Regions from separate parts of the Pseudomonas sp. m6p genome, predicted to be linked through region 2. Evidence: predicted binding sites of a transcription regulator. Region 2 holds the regulator's gene; each other region holds the start of a gene.
The links. The regulator FliA, encoded in region 2, starts transcription of late flagellar genes. The targets are predictions, from matches to a motif close to CTAAAGTTTNNNNNNNNNNNGCCGNTAA.
Positions count from the first base shown of each region.

Region 1 (4,051 bases), 3.3 Mb from region 2:
TGCGGGGTGTCGGGAGCCTTCTCCGGAGAGACGGTCCAGCGCCACATGTCTTCTTCGTGCTCGGTCCAGGTGTCTTCCAGCACGCCGCCTTCATAGGAGATGTGCAGCAGGTTGGCGTCCATCGAGTACGGGGACTTCTTCTTGCCGTGACGCTCGATCGGGATCGCGTGCTTCTCGGCGTAGTCCATCAGCTTCTCGCGCGACAACAGGTCCCACTCACGCCATGGCGCGATCACTTTCACGCCTGGCTTGAGCGCGTAGGCACCCAGTTCGAAACGCACCTGGTCGTTGCCCTTGCCGGTGGCGCCATGGGAGATGGCGTCGGCGCCGGTTTCGTTGGCGATTTCGATCAGGCGCTTGGCAATCAGCGGACGTGCGATGGAAGTACCCAGCAGGTACTCGCCTTCGTAAACGGTGTTGGCGCGGAACATCGGGAACACGAAGTCACGCACGAATTCTTCGCGCAGGTCGTCAATGTAGATTTCTTTGACGCCCATGGCCTGAGCCTTGGCGCGAGCCGGCTCGACCTCTTCGCCCTGACCCAGGTCAGCGGTGAAAGTCACCACTTCACAGTTATAAGTATCCTGCAGCCACTTGAGGATCACCGAAGTGTCCAGGCCGCCGGAATACGCCAGAACGACCTTGTTTACGTCCGCCATGCCATCACTCCACGGGGTTCTACGGAAAGCCGAGGAGTCTACCGCTCAAATCCGATAATTTACAGAGGCGCGACAGCTTAAGACGACAAAGCGACAGAATCTGTCGACAGCGCGACGATGACCGGCGGGTCAGGAAGTCGCTGCAGCATTGGCAGGCGTACTGGCTTGCGGGGCTGGTGCGGTGGTCGGCGCCACTCGCGCCAGCTTCACGCTGACCCGGCGATTCTTCGCCCGGTTAGCTGCATTGTTGTTCGGCACCAGCGGGTATTGCTCGCCGTGGAAACGCACGGTGATCTGCGATTCGGCGATGCCGTTGGCCTTGAAGAAGTCGACCACCGCCAGCGCGCGCCGGCGCGACAGTTCACGATTGGTCAGACGATTACCGCTGTTGTCGGAATAGCCATCCAGTTCGATGTGATTGACCGTCGGGTCGGCCTTCATGAACTCGAGCATCACCTGCAGCCTGGCCTTGGCGTCGGCATCCAGATCGGTGCCTTCGCCAGGAAAGCCTATCTGCGAGTGTTTGACCTGATCGAAATTCTGCGGCAGCAGCTTCGCCACGCATGTCTGGTATTCGTTGAACGCCTTGCTGAACTTGACCGGCAACAGACGCACTTCCGAAACCCGGCCATCGCCGGACGCACGGCGCACCACCGGACTGCGGCCGTCCAGCAAGCCACTGATCAGTCCGCCGGCCTGGGATTGCGAACTGTTGAACAGCACGTTACCGGTGCCGATCCTCACGCTGCCCAAATTGATGTCGTTGCGCCCCGGCTGCCAGGGCGCGGCCGCCGCGAGCAACGTCGCCGAACCGCCGCCGAGCATGGCGTTGTAGGCATTGAGGCGGAATATCGCCTGCTCGCCGGCCTTGCGCACGAACTGGCCCGAGCCGAAATCGGTGATCGGCTGGGTCAGACGGCACTCGAACTTGTCGCCCTCGACCGTCCACTCAATGTTCTCCAGACGCGTCTGGTAGGTGAGCGCCATCGCGGGGAGGCTGGCAAACACACTGAGCAAGGCTAAATATCGCTGGCGCACGGGAGGCTCCATTGGCTTCTGTAACACAAAGACCGATTCACACTATGTTTACGGCATACCTACGGGCTATCGGAAGGTTCCAGCAAAACTTGATAGCGAGTGCCTGCAAGAGTCTTTTCCGGTAGCATTCCCCTCAGTTTGACCCGCCTGGAATCCCCTCATGTCCGACCGCCTGACCCTGCTGCGTCCCGACGACTGGCACATTCATCTTCGCGATGGTGCCGTGTTGACCAATACCGTTGCCGATGTGGCGCGCACCTTTGGCCGCGCCATCATCATGCCCAACCTGGTACCACCGGTGCGCAACGCCGCTGAAGCCGATGGCTATCGCCAGCGGATTCTCGCTGCCCGCCCGGCCGGCAGTCGTTTCGAACCGCTGATGGTGCTGTACCTCACCGACCGCACCCAGCCCGAAGAAATTCGTGAGGCCAAGGCCAGCGGTTTCGTGCACGCCGCCAAGCTGTACCCGGCTGGCGCCACCACCAACTCCGATTCCGGAGTCACCAGCATCGACAAGATCTTCCCGGCGCTGGAAGCCATGGCCGAAGTCGGCATGCCGCTGCTGATCCACGGCGAAGTCACCCGTGGCGATGTCGATGTCTTCGACCGCGAAAAGATTTTCATCGATGAGCACATGCGCCGGGTGGTCGAGCGTTTCCCGACGCTCAAAGTGGTGTTCGAACACATCACCACCGGCGACGCCGTGCAGTTTGTCAACGAAGCCTCGGCCAACGTTGGCGCGACCATCACCGCGCATCACCTGCTGTACAACCGCAACCACATGCTGGTGGGCGGGATCCGGCCGCACTTCTACTGCCTGCCGATCCTCAAGCGCAATACCCATCAGGAAGCCCTGCTCGACGCGGCCACCAGCGGCAGCGCGAAGTTCTTCCTCGGCACCGACTCGGCGCCGCACGCCCAGCACGCCAAGGAAGCCGCCTGCGGCTGCGCCGGCTGCTACACCGCGTACGCCGCCATCGAGCTGTATGCCGAAGCGTTCGAGCAGCGTAACGCGCTGGACAAGCTCGAAGCGTTTGCCAGCCTGAACGGCCCGCGCTTCTACGGTCTGCCGGCCAACACCGATCGCATCACCCTGGTTCGCGAAGAATGGACCGCCCCAACCAGCCTGCCATTCGGCGAGCTGAACGTTATCCCGCTGCGCGCCGGTGAAAAACTGCGCTGGCGCCTGCTGGAGGAACACGCGTGAGTGAAGACCATTTCGACGACGAACTGGACGGTCAAGGTGGCGGCGGCGGTTCCCGTCATCCAATGGCAGCGCGTTTTCGCGGCTACCTGCCGGTTGTCGTCGACGTAGAGACCGGTGGCTTCAACTCGGCCACCGACGCTCTGCTGGAGATTGCCGCGACCACCATCGCCATGGATGAAAAGGGTTTCGTTTACCCGGACCACACCTACTTCTTCCGCGTTGAGCCGTTCGAAGGCGCGAACATTGAAGCGGCAGCGCTGGAATTCACCGGGATCAAGCTCGATCACCCGCTGCGCATGGCGGTCAGCGAAGAAACCGCGCTGACCGACATCTTCCGTGGCGTGCGCAAGGCGCTGAAGGCCAATGGCTGCAAGCGCGCGATCCTGGTCGGGCACAACAGCAGTTTCGACCTTGGCTTCCTGAATGCCGCCGTGGCGCGTCTGGACATGAAGCGCAACCCGTTCCATCCGTTCTCCAGCTTCGACACCGCGACGCTGGCCGGCCTGGCTTACGGTCAAACCGTGCTGGCGAAAGCCTGTCAGGCCGCCGACATCGACTTCGATGGCCGTGAAGCGCATTCGGCGCGTTACGACACCGAGAAGACCGCCGAGCTGTTCTGCGGCATCGTCAACCGCTGGAAACAGATGGGCGGCTGGGAAGACTTCGACGACTGATCCTCGTCGGGTATTTCCTACGCATGAAAAAACCGGCCACTTGGGCCGGTTTTTTTGTACCTCGACGTTGCGCCTTACAGGGCAGCAGCGTTCTCGGTCAGATAAGCCGCGACGCCTTCTGGCGAAGCGTTCATGCCTTTGTCGCCTTTCTTCCAGTTGGCAGGGCAAACTTCGCCGTGCTCTTCGTGGAATTGCAGAGCGTCGACCAGACGGATCAGCTCTTCCATGTTACGACCCAGCGGCAGGTCGTTGATGATCTGCGAACGGACGACGCCCTTGTCGTCGATCAGGAACGCGCCACGGAAAGCCACGCCGCCTTCGGACTCAACGTCGTAGGCCTTGGCGATTTCGTGCTTCATGTCGGCAGCCATGGTGTATTTCACCTGGCCGATGCCGCCGTTGTTGACCGGGGTGTTGCGCCAGGCGTTGTGGGTGAAGTGCGAGTCGATCGACACGGCGACCACTTCCACATT
Region 1 covers NZ_CM147084.1:4,372,468-4,376,518, forward strand. Annotated here, with positions in the region: gene ACYZUM_RS19875 (argininosuccinate synthase) at 1-659, opposite strand, end outside; gene ACYZUM_RS19880 (flagellar protein MotY) at 789-1,697, opposite strand; gene pyrC (dihydroorotase) at 1,858-2,904, shown strand; gene rnt (ribonuclease T) at 2,901-3,578, shown strand; gene ACYZUM_RS19895 (peroxiredoxin) at 3,653-4,051, opposite strand, start outside.
Region 1: ACYZUM_RS19880 (flagellar protein MotY) is a predicted target of FliA. The motif match lies at 1,764-1,791, and genes of this name have one in related genera.

Region 2 (4,051 bases):
GGCGGCCGCATCGGCAGCCGGCGCAGGCGCAGCAGCGGCCGGGGCTTCGGCTTCAGCCTTGACGGCGTTCAGCGAATCCAGCAGCTGTTCAAATTCGTTATCGGTGATGTCGCCCGAATCGCTCGAATCGCCTTCGACGACCAGCTCTTCGATCATCTCGGCCACCGGCGAAGCCGGAGCTTCGTCCGCCGATTGCGGCTCGGCCAGACGCGCCAGCGCGGCCAGCAGTTCCGGAGTGGCGGCCGTGATCGGTGCACGTTCACGGACTTCGCTGAACATGCTGTTCACCGCGTCCAGTGCTTCAAGCACCACGTCCATCAGTTCTGCATCAACGCGACGCTCACCCTTGCGCAGGATGTCGAACACGTTTTCGGCGATGTGACAGCACTCCACCAGCTCGTTGAGCTGAAGGAAGCCGGCGCCCCCTTTTACAGTGTGGAAACCGCGAAAAATTGCGTTGAGCAGATCTGCGTCATCCGGGCGGCTTTCCAGCTCGACCAGTTGCTCGGACAGTTGCTCAAGAATCTCGCCGGCCTCAACCAGGAAATCCTGAAGGATCTCTTCATCGGCGCCGAAGCTCATTAATGGGGTGCTCCTACAGGTCTAAAAACCCAAAAAACCTAAAATTCCAAAACTCTAGAATCCGAGGCTGGATAACAAATCGTCCACATCGTCCTGACCGGACACAACGTCTTCTCGTTTATCGGCATGAATCTGCGGACCTTCACCCTGCGAGAGATGTTTTTGTGGATCTTTTTCTGCAAGCATCGCGGCACGGTCGTGTTCGATGCCCGCAAAGCGGTCAACCTGACTGGCCATGAGGACGAGTTTGAGCAAATTGCTTTCGACTTCGGTGACCAGTTGGGTCACACGCTTGATCACCTGACCGGTGAGGTCCTGGTAATCCTGAGCCAGCAGGATGTCGTTCAGGTTGCTCGACACCGCACGGTTGTCCGTGCTGCTGCGTGACAGAAAACCGTCGACCCGGCGCGCCAGTTCGCGGAACTCTTCAGCCCCGACTTCACGACGCATGAAGCGGCCCCAATCGGTGCTCAGCGCCTGGGCTTCTTCAGCCAGGCCATTGACCACCGGGGTGGCGCTTTCCACCAGATCCATGGTGCGGTTGGCCGCGGCTTCGGTCAGCTTGACCACATAGCCCAGGCGTTCGGTGGCGTCGGTGATTTGCGACACTTCCTCGGCCTGTGGCATGTGCGGATCGATCTGGAAGTTGACGATCGCACTGTGCAGTTCGCGTGTGAGCTTGCCCACTTCCTGATACAGGCCACGGTCACGGGTCTGATTGAGCTCATGGATCAGTTGCACAGCGTCGCCGAACCTGCCTTTTTCAAGGCTCTCGACCAGTTCGACCGCGTGTTTTTTCAGGGTCGATTCGAAATCGCCCTGTGAAGATTCGTTATGCTCCATAGCTCCCCCGCGCGTTCATCAGCCGATGCGTTCGAAAATCTTCTCGATTTTTTCTTTCAGCGCCTGAGCCGTGAAAGGTTTGACCACGTAGCCGTTCACGCCGGCCTGGGCCGCTTCGATGATCTGCTCGCGCTTGGCTTCGGCAGTCACCATCAGCACGGGCAGGTGCTTGAGTTTTTCATCGGCACGCACGTGGCGCAGCAGGTCGATACCGGTCATGCCCGGCATGTTCCAGTCCGTTACCAGAAAGTCGATGCTTCCGCTGTTGAGCACCGGAATGGCAGTGGTGCCATCGTCGGCCTCGACGGTGTTGGTGAACCCCAGATCACGCAGCAGGTTCTTGATGATCCGCCGCATCGTTGAGAAGTCATCAACGATGAGGATTTTCATGTTCTTGTCCAATTCGACCTCCAAGCAGTCTTAAACGCGCCCAGCACCTGGACGCGCCATTTCAATCAATCCGGCAAAGCACTCGATGACTGTCTGGAGCACAACAGAGCAAGACCGGTGCCGTTCATCACCGCACCAGCCTCGTTCGCAGTGTCCCCACACTGCCTTCAGCGCGCTCGCCACTCCCCCAAACGCCCCCGCAAACGGGCCGCGCACTGGCTGTGTAACTGGCTGACCCGCGATTCACTGACGCCAAGGACTTCACCGATTTCCTTGAGGTTCAGTTCTTCGTCGTAGTACAGCGCCAACACCAGTCGCTCACGCTCCGGCAAATTGGCAATCGCGTCCGCCAGCGCAGCCTGGAAGCGTTCATCTTCCAGATCGCGTGACGGCTCAAGATGAGCACTGGCGCCATCCTCGTGCAGCCCTTCGTGTTCGCCGTCCTGCAGCAGATCGTCGAAACTGAACAGCCGGCTGCCCAGCGTGTCATTCAAAATCCCGTAGTAATCATCGAGACTCAATTGGAGTTCGGCCGCAACCTCGTGATCTTTAGCATCACGGCCGGTTTTAGCTTCAATTGAGCGAATTGCGTCGCTGACCATACGGGTGTTGCGGTGAACCGAGCGTGGTGCCCAATCCCCTTTGCGCACTTCATCGAGCATCGCGCCGCGGATCCGAATGCCCGCGTACGTTTCGAAACTGGCGCCTTTGCTGGCGTCATATTTGGTCGAGACTTCGAGCAGGCCGATCATCCCGGCCTGAATCAGGTCTTCAACCTGCACACTCGCCGGCAAGCGCGCCAGCAAGTGATAGGCAATGCGCTTGACCAGTGGCGCGTAACGCTCGATCAACTCGTACTGCGCGTCACGTGCCGATTTCTTGTAGTAGTTCATACCGCTGGCGGTCATAACACAGGCCCTGCCGTTTGCTGCACGAGGCGCTCGACGAAAAACTCAAGGTGCCCACGCGGGTTGGCAGGCAGCGGCCAGGTATCGACCTTCTGTGCGATCGCCTTGAACGCCAGCGCGCACTTGGAACGCGGAAAGGCTTCATAGACCGCTCGCTGCTTCTGCACTGCCTTGCGCACGCTTTCGTCGTACGGCACCGCGCCGACGTATTGTAAGGCGACGTCGAGAAAGCGATCCGTGACCTTGGTCAACTTGGCGAACAGATTGCGCCCTTCCTGCGGACTCTGCGCCATGTTGGCGAGGACGCGGAAGCGGTTCATGCCGTAGTCGCGGTTGAGCAGTTTGATCAGCGCGTAGGCGTCGGTGATCGAGGTCGGCTCGTCGCAGACCACCAGCAACACTTCCTGCGCGGCGCGCACGAAACTGACTACCGAGTCACCAATGCCCGCAGCGGTGTCGATCACCAGTACATCGAGATTGTCGCCGATGTCGCTGAAGGCCTGAATCAGACCGGCATGTTGCGCCGGGCTCAGGTGCACCATGCTCTGGGTGCCGGAAGCGGCCGGCACGATGCGGATCCCGCCGGGGCCCTGCAACAGCACGTCGCGCAGCTCGCAGCGGCCTTCGATTACATCGGCCAGCGTGCGTTTGGGGGTCAGTCCCAGCAGAACGTCGACGTTCGCCAGCCCCAGGTCAGCGTCCAGCAGCATGACCCGACGGCCAAGCTCTGCCAGCGCCAGAGACAAGTTCACTGACACGTTAGTCTTGCCGACGCCACCTTTGCCGCCGGTCACCGCGATCACCTGTACGGGATGCATGCTGCCCATGTTATTTCTTTACCTTGTCTTGCATAGACGGAGGCCACATTACTGGCTGCGCGTTCACAACCGGAACAATGCATGGCAGACCATCGATGTAGGTACAAAAACTGTTCATTACCTCAGCCAACCTGCTTGGTCGGGCTGTGGTAGATATCAGCGAACATGTCAGCCATGGCTTCTTCGCTGGGTTCTTCCTGCATTTGCACGCTGACGGCGCGGCTGACCAACTGATGACGGCGCGGCAGATGCAGATCATCCGGAATCCGTGGGCCATCGGTCAGGTACGCGACCGGCAGTTCATGACTGATCGCCAGGCTCAACACTTCGCCAAGGCTGGCCGTCTCATCCAGTTTAGTCAGGATGCAGCCGGCAAGCCCGCAACGCTTGTAACTGTGATAAGCGGCGGTTAGAACCTGTTTCTGGCTGGTGGTTGCCAGCACCAGATAATTTTTTGAACGGATGCCACGCCCGGCCAGACTTTCCAGCTGCATGCGCAGCGCCGGATCG
Region 2 covers NZ_CM147084.1:977,133-981,183, reverse strand. Annotated here, with positions in the region: gene ACYZUM_RS04615 (chemotaxis protein CheA) at 1-582, opposite strand, end outside; gene ACYZUM_RS04610 (protein phosphatase CheZ) at 637-1,425, opposite strand; gene ACYZUM_RS04605 (chemotaxis response regulator CheY) at 1,444-1,815, opposite strand; gene fliA (RNA polymerase sigma factor FliA) at 1,983-2,723, opposite strand; gene fleN (flagellar synthesis regulator FleN) at 2,720-3,550, opposite strand; gene flhF (flagellar biosynthesis protein FlhF) at 3,664-4,051, opposite strand, start outside.

Region 3 (4,051 bases), 1.2 Mb from region 2:
CAGCCTGATCGAACCGGTGGATGCCGAACACATGTACTACGCCGCGCTTCACTCCACCGGCTGCCGCCTCACGGCGCTCGGCGCCTATTACCGCGAACTCGCCATAAAAGGACACTTCTGATGCCCGTATTCATCAGCTACCGCCACATCGATCGTCCGCAAGCCATGGCGATCAATGCCCAATTGATGCAGGCCAACATCAAGACCTACCTCGACGTACTCGACCCGGAATCGCAGACCACCGACGACATCACCGGGGTGATCACCCGCAACATCACCGAATGCACACACCTGCTGGCGGTGGTTTCGGAGAAAACCGCACTGTCGTGGTGGGTGCCGTTCGAAATCGGCGAAGCGACCATCAGCAACCGACGGATCTGCTCGTTCCGCACCGGGCCCGCGCGGTTGCCGGAGTATCTGGACAAGTGGCCGAAGCTGAGCACAGCCAGTGATCTGAATTTCTTCATCGATGCCTATCGTGAAGAAGTGTCGAGCAAGCGCTCGATGACGCTGGATTCGAGCAACGAGTCCTTCAGCGGCACCTATAAGCGCAACGCCGATCTGTTCCATGAACAACTGAAAAACCGGATTCGGCGCGGTTTCTGAAGCCGATCAACAGCCACAAAAAAGCCGACATCACTGTCGGCTTTTTTGTCGGTCACTGCTTCGGCGCAGGAGCCGGTGCAGCGGCTGGCGGAGCTGTTGGCGCTGGCGCTGCAGCCCCCGGTGCGGCCGGTTTCGGTGCGGCGTCGTCGAACAGGTTCAAGCGTTCGCGCAACTCGTGGGCCGGCACCGGTTGCTGGTCTGCCGGCAACGCGTTCGGATCGACCGGCGTCGCCGGAGCGGCGCCGTTCTGACCTTCGGCCGCAGGCTTGGCTGCGTCGGCACCTTGCGAGCCTTCGATGGCCGCTTGCGCTTTTTTGGTCAGGACCACGATGTCGATGCGGCGGTTGACCGGGTTGAACGGGTTCTCCTTGTCGAACAGCGCCGAGGAGGCATAACCGACGACCCGCGCCACCTGCGAATCCGGATAGCTGCCGGCCACCAGCGCACGCCGCGCGGCGTTGGCACGGTTGGCCGAGAGCTCCCAGTTACCGAAATCACCGGTGCCGGTGTACGGCTTGGCATCGGTGTGACCGCTGATGCTGATCTTGTTCGGCACCGCTTTGATGGTGTCGGCCATGGCCAGCAGGATGTCTTCGAAGTACGGCTTCAGACGTGCCGAACCCGAGTCGAACATCGGCCGGTTTTCGGCGTCCATGATCTGGATGCGCAGGCCGTTCGGGGTGATCTCGAACAGGATCTGATCCTTGAACTTCTGCAGCTGCGGGTTCTCGTCGACCTTGTTCTGCAGTTCCTGCAGCAACAGTTCCAGGCGTTCTTTCTCGACCTGCTCGGCCATGCCTTCGACCTGCTCGGTGTCGACCGTGACCTTGTCCGGTTGCGGCTGCGATTTCACTTCAGGGTTGAGAGTGTTTTCCGGCGCCAGGGTCGGTGTGCCGCCCAGATCGATGATGTACGGCGTGCCGCTTTCGGAGAAGCCGACCGGATCCTTGAAGTAACCGGCGATGGCGATCTTTTGCTCCGGGGTTGCGGTGGACAGCAGCCACAACACCAGGAAGAACGCCATCATCGCCGTGGCGAAGTCGGCGAAGGCGATTTTCCACGCCCCGCCGTGGTGCCCACCGGCTATGCGCTTGACGCGCTTGATGATTATCGGCTGATTATTTTCCATGGCTTAGCGACCGCGAACGGCTTGTTCCAGCTCGGCGAAGCTTGGACGGTGCGCCGGGTACAGAACCTTGCGCCCGAACTCCACCGCCAGCGATGGCGGCATGCCGGAAGCCGACGCCACCAGCGAAGCCTTGATGGCTTCATAGACGTTCAGCTCTTCCTTGGCATCGTGCGCCAGGGAATGCGCCAACGGGCCGAAGAAGCCGTAGGCCGCGAGAATACCGAAGAAGGTACCGACCAGCGCCGCACCCACGTGCAGACCGATGGATTTCTGATCGCCTTCGCCCAGGGACGCCATGGTCACCACGATACCCAGTACCGCCGCGACGATACCGAAACCGGGCATGGCGTCGGCGATGCCGTTCACCGCATGGGACGGGTGCTCAAGGTCTTCCTTGAGGCTGTAGAGCTCCATGTCGAACAGGCCTTCCAGCTCATGCGGAGCCATGTTGCCGGAGGACATGATGCGCAGGTAATCGCAGATGAACGCGGTCATGCGCTCGTCTTTGAGCACGGCCGGGTACTTGGCGAAGATCGGGCTCGCAGCGGCGTCTTCGATGTCGCCTTCGATGGCCATCATGCCTTCGCGGCGGCTCTTGTTGAGGATCTCGTAGATCAGGCCCAGCACTTCCAGATAGAACGTGTGGCTGAAGCGCGAACTGAACATGCTCAGGGATTTCTTGAGCACGTGCATCGTCATGTAACCGGGGTTGGCCTGGAGGAATGCACCGAGGGCCGCACCACCGATGATCATCACCTCGAAGGGCTGGATCAGGGCGGCAATTTTGCCGTGGGAGAGCACGTATCCGCCGAGCACGCTCGCGAATACGACGATGATGCCGATAATTTTAGCCATAGGTAGAAAGTACTTACTTAAGTCGGGTTCAAGGTCATATTCGGAAGTTAAAAAATCTCTTCTTCTACTTATCGGCAAAACTGCGCCAGACTATAGCCAGTTCAGGCGAAAAGCCAATTTAGCCCATGCCGGGCGCGTCTACAGTCAGTGAAGATCCCGTCCAGACATGGCTAATGAAACGAACGTCCCACACGTAAAACCGACCACCCTCGAAGGCTGGGTCAAGCTGCTCGACAGCGTCCGGCTGCCCGTGCCGCAAGAGGCTCACGACAAGGTGTGCCGCGCGATCCGTGACAACCGCAGTTCGCTGCGCGACATCGCCGACCTGATGCAGGACAGCCCGGCACTGGCCTTGAGCATCATCCGTGAGGCGAATCGTCACACCCACGGCACCCTGGCCGCTGCGGCGGAAAATCTCGAGGTGGCGATCAACCGCCTGGGCCTGGCGCGTACCGAAGAATTGCTCGCGCGCCTGCCGGTCGAACCGCAGATGCAAATCCCCAAAGCCCTGCGCCAACTGCAAATGATCAGCCAGCACGCCACACAACAGGCCAACGGTTTTTTTGCCAGTCGCCTCGCGCGCCTGTGGCAGGACATTCATTGGGGCAGCCTGTTGTTTCTGTCGCCATTATGGCCGCTGGCGCTGACGTTTCCCGAGTTGCTCGAAGAGTGGGAGCTGCGGGTGATCCACAAGGGCGAATCGGCGCTGGTGGTCGAGAAGCAACTGTTTGGCGTACGCCTGCTGAAGATCGCCGAGTCACTGGTACAGGTCTGGCACCTGCCGATCTGGGTGCAGCAAGGCTATAAACTGCTGCTCAGCGAACAGCGCGAACTGGTGAAAGTGCTGCGTATCGCCCGCGACAGCGAGCATCCGCTGCGCCAGCAGAATCGCCTCGATGACGATCCGACTTTGCGCCGCTGGCTCAATCAACCGGCCAACACCGTATTGCTGGCCAACGGTCTGGCGCTGTCGGCGCAACAGGCCTGGGACAGTCCGCACAGCGAGCGCTGGCAGTACCTGACCAGCCTTTATCTGCAAATCTCGATGGATGAAGTGCAGCAGCAGTTGCACCAGCAAGCCGCCAACAGTGCGCGCCAGCATGCCATGCCCGATCTGTGGCACCCGGCCGTTTCATTATTGTGGCCGTGGGGTACCCATCGTTTGCCGGCCGGGATGCTGCCAGCGGCCGCGCCGAGTGCCGAGGACCTGACGCAATGGCGCCGGCAATGCGCCGAACTGCTGGCCGAGCCGAGCCGCTTCACCAATGCCATGAGCCTGACCGTCGCCGCGCGCGATGCGCTGGTCGCCAGCGGCATGCGTCGGGTGATGATTCTGATGGCCGACCGCACGCAGTCCAATCTGCGCGTACACCAGACCTTCGGTTTGCCGAAGGAAGCCGCCGCGCTGAATTTTGTCGTCAGTCAGAGCAAAGTCCTGCAACGGTTACTCGCGCAGCAGGC
Region 3 covers NZ_CM147084.1:6,496,233-6,500,283, reverse strand. Annotated here, with positions in the region: gene ACYZUM_RS29625 (caspase family protein) at 1-121, shown strand, start outside; gene ACYZUM_RS29620 (toll/interleukin-1 receptor domain-containing protein) at 121-606, shown strand; gene motB (flagellar motor protein MotB) at 659-1,735, opposite strand; gene motA (flagellar motor stator protein MotA) at 1,739-2,590, opposite strand; gene ACYZUM_RS29605 (HDOD domain-containing protein) at 2,757-4,051, shown strand, end outside.
Region 3: motA (flagellar motor stator protein MotA) is a predicted target of FliA. The motif match lies at 2,659-2,686, and genes of this name have one in related genera.

Region 4 (4,051 bases), 1.7 Mb from region 2:
GGTACTGGTCTTGGTGGCGATCTGGCTGTGGGTGGCGTTGTAGCCCTCCATGCTGCCTAGCGCGTTACCGAGAGCGAAGCCTTTGATATCAGTGGCCGGCAGCGCCAGTGCATCGCTGTCGCTGACCGAGTGCAGAATATAGCTGCTGCCATCCTGGCTGACCGCTTCCAGCCCCGAGCCACTCAGCAAATGGCTCAACGCCTGATCGGTTGAATATTCGCCCTGCACGCCCGGCGACTGCCGCCCCTGCGTTTGCTGGGGTGTCATCGACAAAGTGATACCCGCCTCGCGCGCAAACCGGTTCAGCGCGTCGTCCAACGGGCCGGCGCCAATGTTGTAGCGATGGCTGCTCGCTTCACTGGCATTGGCGGCGAGGCTCAGGGCAGGCAACACTCCGGTGCCTAGAACAGTGGAGAGCAGGGCGGCGCGAACGGCGTGGCGTAACAGGCCTGATTCGGCAGTGAAATGCAGAGAGGTGATGCGGACAGTCATTGTCGGTTTCCGTGGCAAGTCGCTAAAGCGGAATGGAAGTGCTTACTGACCAAGCCGGATTTGCCGCAAAAAACCGCCAAAATAATTTCAGGCCACTGCCTCAATCATTACCCACCACCGGGTGCGGTAGCGCAATTGCACCGGCAACGTCTGCGGCAAAATGGTCAACAGCTTGTCGGTGTCCTCCAGGCGGAATACGCCGGACAGGCGCAAATCTGCCACCGCCGGCGCGCACGTCACGAAACCTGGACGATAACGTCCGACCTCGTTGAGAAAGTCGCCCAGGCGCATATTGCGAGTGACGATCAGACCGTCGACCCACGCGCCCGCGTCCATATTTGGTGGCGGCGCCGGGCGTACCTGGTGGTGATCGATCAGGTAGGTCTGCCCGGCGAGTGCCTCGACCGAGGTGCCAGCGCTATGAATGGTCACACGGCCGTGGGTGACGCTCAGACGCGTGCAATCACTGTCCTGACGCAGGATGAAGCGGGCGTGGGTCGGCTCATAAACGCCGTGACGACTTTTTACGCGAAGCGCCCGATTGAACGCCGCGCCTTCATCGTTACCGCCGCATGTGACGATGATTTCGCCGCGAGTGAGTTTGATCAGCCGCTGCTGCGCGGTGTAATCCAGATCCACTGCGCTGGCAGTGTTCAGCTCGATCCGCGTGCCGTCGGGCAACTGGAACCCGCGACGCTCGCCGGTCGCCGTAGCGTAATCAGCGCGCCACTGCTGCCACACGGAGGTGTCCTTGGCCAGCCATGCCGCGGAGCCCATCAGCACCGCGCCAGACAGCAGCTTCAAGGCTTGTCGCCGTCCGAGCCCTTGCGCACTGTTTTCCAGCGTATGGAACGCCACTTGGGCACCGGGCACGGCGCGCAGGTTATGGCTCAGTTCAGCCTGCAGCGACTGCACGCGCTGCCAGGCCAGTTCATGTTCATGATGTTCGGCGCGCCACGCGTCGCACTGATGACTCAGACGCGCATTGCCATGGTTGTTGCGCAGCCGCAGGAACCAGTAAATGGCTTGCTTGACCACCTGTTGCGGCGGCTCGGCGCGACGCCCGACTGAGTTGTTATCCACAGGCATCAACTTGCATACCGCAACACGTAACAGTGATACAGCGCAGCGGCGACGTAACGTTCGACTGAGCGCAGTGACAAACCCATCTGCGCGGCAATCTGCTTGTGGGTCAAACCTTCGCACTGCGCCAGCAGAAACGCCTGACGCACTTTCGGTCGCAGGCCTTCAAGCATGCGCGCGATGCTCTCGAGCAACTCGATTACCAGCGCGCGGGTTTCGGCGCTTGGGGCTTCGGCTTCGGGCAAGTGGGCGATGGTTTCGAGATAGGCGCGTTCGATTTCTTCACGACGCCAGAGGTCGATCACCAGGCCACGGGCGATGGTGCTTAAAAATGCGCGAGGTGCTTTCAGTTCCAGGCGTTCGCTGCGCTGCAGCAGACGGACGAAGGTGTCCTGGGCCAGATCCGCCGCATCCGCGGCATTGCCCAGTCGCGCTCGCAGCCAGGCGTTGAGCCAGCCGTGATGACTCCTGTAAAGCGCCTGCACTGCAAACTCAGGTGAGGACATGAACGCAACAGCCCGAACGTCACAAATGATAATTAGTCGCATTGTCATCAAGGGCTACAGAATTTGCAACCGGCGCTGCAAAACAGTCATCAAAAAATGACAGACGAACGCTCTGGCACGCCGTTCGGCGGGAATCTGGCAGAAATGCCGTGCATTTCCTGCAAAGCGCTAAGTTTTCTCCGAAGCGTGCCGACAGACTGGTGAGACATGCGTGCACCAAAGTAGAGCGGCCGTCAGAACGCCGCCTGCGCTGTACATGGAATGTTGCATCCCGGAACGCATCCCCACTTTTGCATAAGAAGTCCCATGAAATGAATCTCAAGTTCAGCCATAAAATCCTGTTGGCCGCCTCGGGCGTCGTGGTCCTGGCTTTCGCTTTGTTCACCCTCTACAACGACTACCTGCAGCGCAACACCATTCGCCAGAACCTCCAGTCGTCCGTGCAGCAGGCCGGCGATCTGACCGCCAGCAGCGTGCAGAACTGGATGAGCGGGCGAATTCTGGTGCTGGAAAACCTCGCGCAAAACGTTGCCCATCAGGGCAAGAACGCCGACTTCCCGGGGCTGGTCGATCAACCGGCCTTCACCTCGAACTTCCAGTTCACCTACGTCGGTCAAGCCAACGGTGTGTTCACCCAGCGCCCTGACGCGAAGATGCCGGACGGCTACGACCCGCGTCAGCGCCCTTGGTACAAGCAAGCCGTCGCTGCCGACAAAACCATGCTGACGCCGCCGTACATGGCGGCGGTCGGTGGTCTGGTGGTGACCATCGCCATGCCGGTAAAAAACAATGGCGAATTGCTGGGTGTGGTCGGCGGTGACCTGAGCCTGGAAACCCTGGTGAAGATCATCAATTCGGTGGACTTCGGTGGCCTCGGTCACGCATTCCTGGTCAGCGGTGACGGTCAGGTAATCGTCAGCCCGGACAAAGACCAGGTGATGAAGAACCTCAAGGACATCTACCCGAACGCCGGCGTGCGCATCGAGAAGGGCAACCAGAACGTGGTACTCAACGGCCAGGAGCGCATCCTGTCGTTCACCCCGGTCAGCGGCTTGCCGAATGCCGACTGGTACATCGGCCTGTCGATCGATCGTGACAAGGCCTATGCCGCGCTCAGCCAGTTCCGCACTTCGGCGTTGATCGCGATGTTCGTCGCGGTCGCTGCGATTGCGCTGCTGCTGAGCCTGCTGATCAACGTTCTGATGCGTCCGCTGACCACCATGGGTCGTGCGATGCAGGACATCGCCCAGGGCGAAGGCGACCTGACTCGTCGTCTGGTCGTGCAAGGCAAGGATGAGTTCGCTGAACTGGGCAGTTCGTTCAACCAGTTCGTCGAGCGCATTCATGCGTCGATCTCCGAAGTGTCGTCGGCCACCCGTCATGTACACGACCTGTCGCAACGGGTGATGGCCTCGTCCAACGCTTCGATCATCGGTTCCGACGAACAAAGCGCCCGCACCAACAGCGTGGCCGCCGCGATCAACCAGTTGGGCGCCGCGACTCAGGAAATCGCCCGCAACGCCGCCGACGCTTCGCAACACGCCAGCGGCGCGAGCGAGCAGGCCGATGACGGTCGTCAGGTGGTCGAACAGACGATTCAGGCGATGACCGAGCTGTCGCAGAAGATCAGCCTGTCGTGCACCCAGATCGAAACCCTCAATGCCAGCACCGACAACATTGGCCACATCCTCGATGTGATCAAAGGCATCTCGCAGCAGACCAACCTGCTGGCGCTCAACGCGGCCATCGAAGCGGCCCGTGCCGGTGAAGCCGGACGTGGTTTTGCGGTGGTGGCGGACGAAGTGCGTAACCTCGCGCATCGCACCCAGGAATCGGCGGAAGAGATCCACAAGATGATCACTTCGTTGCAGGTCGGTTCCCGTGAAGCGGTGACCACCATGAACGCCAGTCAGGCGTCCAGCGAAGAGAGCGTGGAAGTGGCCAATCAGGCGGGCCTGCGCCTGGTCAGC
Region 4 covers NZ_CM147084.1:6,027,065-6,031,115, forward strand. Annotated here, with positions in the region: gene ACYZUM_RS27620 (TonB-dependent siderophore receptor) at 1-492, opposite strand, end outside; gene ACYZUM_RS27625 (FecR domain-containing protein) at 580-1,581, opposite strand; gene ACYZUM_RS27630 (sigma-70 family RNA polymerase sigma factor) at 1,581-2,081, opposite strand; gene ACYZUM_RS27635 (methyl-accepting chemotaxis protein) at 2,393-4,051, shown strand, end outside.
Region 4: ACYZUM_RS27635 (methyl-accepting chemotaxis protein) is a predicted target of FliA. The motif match lies at 2,250-2,277, and genes of this name have one in related genera.